2 linked regions of the Saccharothrix violaceirubra genome follow. Each later gene encodes a partner of the first gene's protein in a complex. Links are inferred from orthologs where the notes say so. Each region holds a gene or a part of one and is shown in the gene's direction. Other genes may lie near its edges. The genes, in order: dnaB and dnaG.

The links.
Region 2: the proteins of dnaB (region 1) and dnaG are in contact, whole or in part, in a crystal structure (PDB 2R6A), measured with the Geobacillus stearothermophilus proteins. The link is inferred for Saccharothrix violaceirubra from one-to-one orthologs. Residues at the interface, in WP_033016901.1 of Geobacillus stearothermophilus: Ser13, Glu15, Ala16, Gln18, Glu91, Leu92, Asp94, Ala95, Val96, Pro97, Thr98, Ala99, Ala100, Asn101, Tyr104, Tyr105, Ile108; in WP_049624496.1 of Geobacillus stearothermophilus: Lys456, Leu457, Leu458, Pro459, Ala460, Asn463, Ala464, Leu467, Leu535, Leu536, Ile537, Ala538, Gln544, Glu545, Asp548, Tyr549, His552.

Annotation. Positions count from the first base shown.
Region 1 is NZ_JACHJS010000001.1:7,159,183-7,162,403, reverse strand. Bases 1-2,909 are described here. They hold dnaB (replicative DNA helicase), read left to right. Parts: upstream 1-728; coding sequence 729-2,090; downstream 2,091-2,909. Other genes in these bases: F4559_RS33240 (HEAT repeat domain-containing protein), read left to right, coding at 2,132-2,909; rplI (50S ribosomal protein L9), read left to right, coding at 1-314. Also shown: more of F4559_RS33240, read left to right, coding at 2,910-3,221. UniProt on the Escherichia coli protein: The main replicative DNA helicase, it participates in initiation and elongation during chromosome replication. Travels ahead of the DNA replisome, separating dsDNA into templates for DNA synthesis.
Region 2 is NZ_JACHJS010000001.1:5,610,672-5,613,968, reverse strand. Bases 173-3,157 are described here. They hold dnaG (DNA primase), read left to right. Parts: upstream 173-717; coding sequence 718-2,598; downstream 2,599-3,157. Other genes in these bases: F4559_RS25680 (trans-aconitate 2-methyltransferase), read left to right, coding at 3,108-3,157; F4559_RS25685 (hypothetical protein), read left to right, coding at 2,601-3,095; sigJ (RNA polymerase sigma factor SigJ), read right to left, coding at 173-683. In the rest of the region: more of sigJ, read right to left, coding at 1-172; more of F4559_RS25680, read left to right, coding at 3,158-3,297. UniProt on the Escherichia coli protein: RNA polymerase that catalyzes the synthesis of short RNA molecules used as primers for DNA polymerase during DNA replication.

The DNA of each region.
Region 1 (3,221 bases):
AGGTCATCCGGCGTGCGCAGGAGACCCGGCGCATCCGCGACCTGGACCACGCCAAGGAGGTCAAGGCGTCGCTGGAGGGCCTCGGTGCCGTCACGCTGAAGGCCAAGGCCGCCGCCGGCTCCAAGAAGCTGTTCGGCTCGGTCACCTCGTCCGACGTCGTGTCCGCCGTCCGCGCGGCCGGTGGCCCGTCGCTGGACAAGCGCGCCGTCGAGCTGGCCGGCCACATCAAGACCCTCGGCAAGCACTCGGTGTCGGTGCGGCTGCACCCGGAGGTCACCGTGGCGCTGGCCGTCGAGGTCTCGGCCGCGGGCTGAGTCCACGCACCTCGGAAACGCCGTTCGACCAGGTGTTCTGGTCGGGCGGCGTTTTCGCGTCACCGACTGTGGACAATGGGCTGTGACACCTTGTGTGCGACACGCCGTAGGACCGGTTACACGCGACACGCCGAAGTTGTGACAAAGGATTTGTCCACAAATTCATCCACAGGGTCTGACCTGCGATGACTTCCGCCAGAGCGCAAGTTGTCCCCAGGTTGTCCACAGCTATCCCCAGCTCTGTGCCCGACTGTGGGCAACCATCCCCAGGCTGTCCACGGGTTTGTCCACAGGCGCGTTTGCCTGCGCCATCCGGGTGGCTCTAGCGTCCGACCGTCCCCCGAGCGTGGCGTGCGGAAAATGTCGTACCCCCGGGGTAGAACGAAGCTGGACGAGTCCGGAGGTGAGTTCGCGGTGGCGTTGGTGGACGACCGGGGCATGGCCGAGCCCGGGTTCGAACGGCAGCCGCCGCAGGACCTCGCCGCCGAGCAGTCCGTGCTGGGCGGCATGCTGCTGAGCAAGGACGCGATCGCGGACGTCGTCGAGGTGCTCGCGCCGAACGACTTCTACCGGCCCGCGCACCAGGCCGTGTACGACTGCGTGCTCGACCTGTATGGCCGGGGCGAGCCGGCCGACCCGATCACGGTCTCCGCCGAGCTGGAGCGGCGCGGCGAGCTGCTGCGGGTGGGCGGGGCGCCGTACCTGCACACGCTGATCGCGACCGTGCCGACGGCCGCGAACGCGTCGTACTACGCGGAGATCGTGGCCGAGAAGGCGGTGCTGCGGCGGCTCGTCGAAGCCGGGACGCGCATCGTGCAGCTCGGCTACAACGGTGCCGAGGGCGCCGACGTGGACGAGGTGGTCGACCGGGCACAGGCCGCGATCTACGAGGTCACCGAGCGGCGCACCACCGAGGACTACGTCGTGCTGGAGGAACTGCTCCAGCCGACCATGGACGAGATCGACGCCATCGCGTCGCGCGGCGGCTCGTCGCTGGGCATCCCGACCGGCTTCGCGGACCTCGACGAGCTGACCAACGGCCTGCACCCCGGCCAGATGATCATCGTCGCCGCCCGTCCCGGCGTCGGCAAGTCGACCCTGGGCCTGGACTTCGCCCGGTCGTGCTCGGTGAAGCACGGCCTGACCAGCGCGATCTTCTCGCTGGAAATGAGCCGCACCGAGATCGTCATGCGCATGCTCTCGGCCGAGGCCAAGATCCGGCTCGGCGACATGCGCAGCGGCCGGATGAGCGACGACGACTGGACCCGGCTGGCACGGCGGATGAGCGAGATCAGCGAGGCACCGCTGTTCGTGGACGACTCGCCGAACCTGACCATGATGGAGATCCGGGCCAAGGCCCGGCGGCTCAAGCAGCGGCACGACCTGCGCCTGGTCGTCGTCGACTACCTCCAGCTGATGTCGTCGGGCAAGCGCACCGAGTCCCGCCAGCAGGAGGTGTCGGAGTTCTCCCGGAACCTGAAGCTGATCGCCAAGGAACTGGAGGTTCCGGTGATCGCGATCAGCCAGCTGAACCGAGGTCCGGAACAACGCACCGACAAGCGCCCGATGCTGTCGGACCTGCGTGAGTCGGGTTCGCTGGAACAGGACGCCGACATGGTCATCCTGATCAACCGCCCGGACGCGTGGGAACGCGACGACCCCCGCGCGGGCGAGGCCGACCTGATCCTGGCCAAGCACCGTGCCGGTCCGACGGCCACGATCACCGTGGCGCACCAGCTCCACTACAGCCGCTTCGCCGACCTGGCCCAGTCCTGATCCCCGCTTCCCCGTCGGTTCGGCCAGGCACAGTGGACGTCGTGCACAACCATTCGGATATCGCCACCGGGGACGCCTTGGTCGCACGGTTGGTCGCCCTCGAACCGACCCGGGCAAAGCGCACCGAAGCGTACGAAGCGCTCTACCGCCACGCACGCGCGGTCGTGGTCGACCAGGCAGGTGCGGTCTGGTTGGCCACCATGGCGGCACACCCGGACCACTGGGTCCGCACCATCGCGGTCCGCACGCTCGGCTCCGGCCGCGATCCCGCCGCTCAGCCGATTCTCGTCCGAGCGCTGTCCGACCCCGACGTCAGCGTCGTCGAAGCCGCATTGGAGGGTCTGACCCCGCAGTCGTCGGACACGGTGTTCGACCTGCTGGTCACGCTGCTGGACAAGACGGATCGGAGTCGGCTCTGGGTCGTCCGCCACGCCGCCCGGCGCATCGCCGAGTCGAGCGACCCGAGACGGCTGGACATCCTCGCCGACACACTGGGGGACGTCCATTACGGCACAGAGCACGACATCGCCGAGGCGCTGATCCGGGCCGGCGACCCGCGGGTCGTGCCGGCCCTGATCGGGCACCTGCACCACCGTCGCCCGGGTCGCTTCGCCGCCGCGAAAGTGCTCGGCGAGCTGCGGGTCGTCGAGGCGACCGGACCGCTCGTCGAGGTCCTGCGCGAGTCCGACGGCACCCAGGCGCTACCCGTGGTGGAAGCATTGGGCAAGCTCAAGGCATTGGAGGCCGCGCCGGCGATCGTGCCACTCCTGGGCCACGCTTCGCCCCACGTTCGCGAGTGCGCCCTCTCGGCCCTGAACCGGATCGGCGGGCCGCTGGTGGCTTCGGCCGCCCTCGAAGCCACCGACGACGTCCACCCCGACGTCCGGGCACAGGCCGTCCGTGTGCTGGCCAGGCATGGCGACCACCGCGCGGTCGGCCGGTTGGCCGCCGCCTGCGACGGTCCGCACGTCCACGCCGCCCTCACCGGCCTGGCCCGCTTGCCCGACGACTCGATCGTTCCCACCGCGGAGCGGGTGCTGCAGACCACCGACGAGCGGCGGGTCCGCAAGCTCGCCGGCCGAATCCTCGCCCGCGCCGGGAGGCCGCCGTCTCTGTTCGGCCGCCATCCAG
Region 2 (3,297 bases), 1.5 Mb from region 1 along the record:
ACCTTGTCCGCGCCGACGACCGGGTGCAGCGCCGTGCGCGCCCGCCCACCGCCGTCGCCGACCACCACGGCGTCGGGGTGCAGCAGCGCCACGACCGCGTCCACGTCGCCGCTGCCCAGCGCCGCCACGAACCGCTCGATCAACTCCCGCTGCTCGGTCAGGGCGACCCGGGACGGCGGTGCCGCGTCCGCCGCCGCACGCCGGCCGCGGGACGCGTGCTGGCGGGCCGTGGCCACCGCGCAGCCCAGCACCGCCGCGATCTCGTCGAACGGCACGCCGAACGCGTCGTGCAGCACGAACGCCACCCGCTGCTCCGGGCCGAGCCGGTCGAGCACGACCAGCGCCGCCAGCCGCACGCCCTCGTCGAGCACCGCGGCCTCGGCCGGGTCCGCGCGCGGGTCCAGCGTCGTCACGACCGGCTCCGGCAGCCAACTGCCGACGTAGCTCTCCCGCCGCACGGCCGCCGACCGCAGCCGGTCCAGGCAGATCCGGCCCACCACCGTGGTCAGCCACGCCCGCGGTTCCACGAGCGGCTCGCCGGTCCGGTTCGCCAGCCGCAGCCACGCCTCCTGGACCGCGTCCTCGGCGTCGGCGACGCTGCCGGTCAGCCGGTAGGCGACCCCGACCAGGTGCGACCGGTGCTCGTCGAAAGCGGCGGCGAGGTCGGGATCGGCGGTCGTCACGGTGCCCAGTCTGCCGGCACTAGACTCGACGACCGTGGCAGGACGCATCCGGGAAAGCGACATCGCGGTCGTACGTGACCGCAGCCGGATCGACGAGGTCGTCGGGGACCACGTGTCCCTGCGCCGCGCCGGCGGCGGCGCGCTCAAGGGCCTGTGCCCGTTCCACGACGAGAAGTCGCCGAGCTTCAACGTCCGGCCGACGCACGGCACCTACCACTGCTTCGGGTGCGGCGAGGGCGGCGACGTCATCGCGTTCGTGATGAAGATCGAGCACCTCGGCTTCGTCGAGGCGGTCGAGCGGCTCGCCGACCGCGCGGGCATCCAGCTCACCTACGAGGGCGGCGGCGCGACCATCCAGCGCGACCGCGGCACCCGCAGCCGGCTGATCGAGGCGCACCGGTTCGCCGCCGAGTTCTACGCGGAACAACTGTCCACCCCGGACGCCATGGCCGCGCGGGAATTCCTGGCGCAGCGCGGTTTCGACCAGGCCGCCGCCCGCCAGTTCGGCTGCGGCTTCGCGCCCGCCGGGTGGGACAAGCTCACCAAACACCTGCTGCACCAGGGTTTCGAACTCACCGAGCTGATCAAGGCCCAGCTCACCAAGGAGGGTCGGCAGGGACCGATCGACCGGTTCCACCGGCGGCTGCTGTGGCCGATCCGCGACCTCGGCGGCGACGTCGTCGGCTTCGGCGCCCGCCGGATCTTCGACGACGACCAGATCCAGGCCAAGTACCTCAACACCTCGGAAAGCCCGATCTACAAGAAGTCCCACGTCCTGTTCGGGCTGGACCTGGCCAAGCGGGAGATCGCGAAACGGCGCCAGGCCGTCGTCGTCGAGGGCTACACCGACGTGATGGCCATGCACCTCGCGGGCGTGCCCACGGCCGTCGCGTCCTGCGGCACGGCGTTCGGCGCCGACCACATGAACGTGCTGCGCCGGCTGCTGATCGACGACGACCTCAACGGCGAGGTGATCTTCACCTTCGACGGCGACGCGGCCGGGCAGAAGGCCGCGCTCAAGGCGTTCGAGGGCGAACAGCAGTTCTCCGCGCAGACCTACATCGCGGTCGCGCCCGACGGCATGGACCCGTGCGAACTGCGCCAGGAAAAGGGCGACAACGCCGTGCGCGACCTGGTCGCCCGGCGCACCCCGCTGTTCGAGTTCGCGATCAAGGCCCAGCTGCGCGGCTACAACCTGGACTCGGTCGACGGCCGCGTCGAGGCGTTGAAGAAGATGGTCCCGTTCGTCGCCCAGATCAAGGACCGGGCCAAGCGCGACGGCTACGCCACCCAGCTCGCCTGGTGGGTCGGCTGGGAGGACGAGGCCACGGTCGTCCGCCGCGTGCGCGAGACCGCGACCGGCAAGGTCTCCCCGTCCCGGCCCCGGCGGGTGGACCCCGACCAGGGCACGCTGGTCGAGGTCGGCGCCCGGCCCAACCCCGCCGACCCGGCGCTGTGGCACCAGCGCGAGGCGCTCAAAGCCGCGTTGCAGGTGCCCGAGATGGCCGGGCCGCAGTACGACGTGCTGCCCGACGACGCGTTCACGCACCCCGCGTACCTCGCCCTGCACCAGGCGATCCGCACGGCCGGCGGCGCGTCGTCCGGGCTGAGCGGACCGGCGCTGGTCGACGCGGTGTCCCAGGCGTGCGCGGGCCAGACCGAGCGGTCCGTGCTGACGGAGCTGGCCGTGGAACCGTTGCGCACCAAGGCCGACGACGAGTACCGGTACGTGCAGTCGGTGCTCACCAGGTTGCAGCAGATCCTCGTCGGCGGGCAGATCGCCGAGATCAAGTCCCGGCTGCGCCGGGTGTCGCCGATCGACGAGGCCGACGAGTACCGCGCGCTGTTCGGCGACCTGATCGCGCTGGAGGCGTACCACAAGGAGTTGGGCGAGCAGGCTGCCGGAGGGCTGTAGACGTGGTGTTCCGGAGGATCTTCGGCTCGGGCGCCCCCAAGGGGTTCGCCGGTGTGCTCGAACGCGACGAGAACGTGCTCGCGTCCGCCGCGTGCGGCGACGAATGGCTCGTGGCCACGACCCTGGGTCTGTGGCTGCCCGGCCCGCGTCGCGTCGGCTGGCACCTGATCAGCAAGGCGACGTGGGGCTCGGGCGCGTTGACCGTGGTCGAGGCGGTGGAGGACGGCACGGCGGGCGCGGCCGTGCTGCTGCGCGACCTGCCGGCCGTGCGGTACCCGCTGGCGACGCCGGGCCGCGTGCCCGAGGTCGTGTACGCCCGCGTGACCGGCGCGATCCGCGACCGCGAGCGCAACGAGGAGTTGCGGGCGTGGTTCCTGCGGCGCAAGGTGCCGGGTCGGGACGGCGTCGTCCTGCACGTGCGACCCGATCCGGACGCGGACGTCGAGCGCGTGCGCCGAGTGGCCGCGAGCGTGGCGGAGAAGCTGGCCCGACCCTGACGGAGGCGCGTGATGTGGGACCCGACCCGCTACCTGGACTTCGCCGACGACCGCGCCCGCCCGTTCCACGATCTGGTGAACCGGATCGGGGCCGAGGATCCCCGTCGCGTGGTCGACGTGGGCTGCGGGCCGGGCCACCTGACCGAGGTACTGGCGCTGCGCTGGCCCAAAGCGGTGATCGAGGCGTTCGACTCGTCGCCGG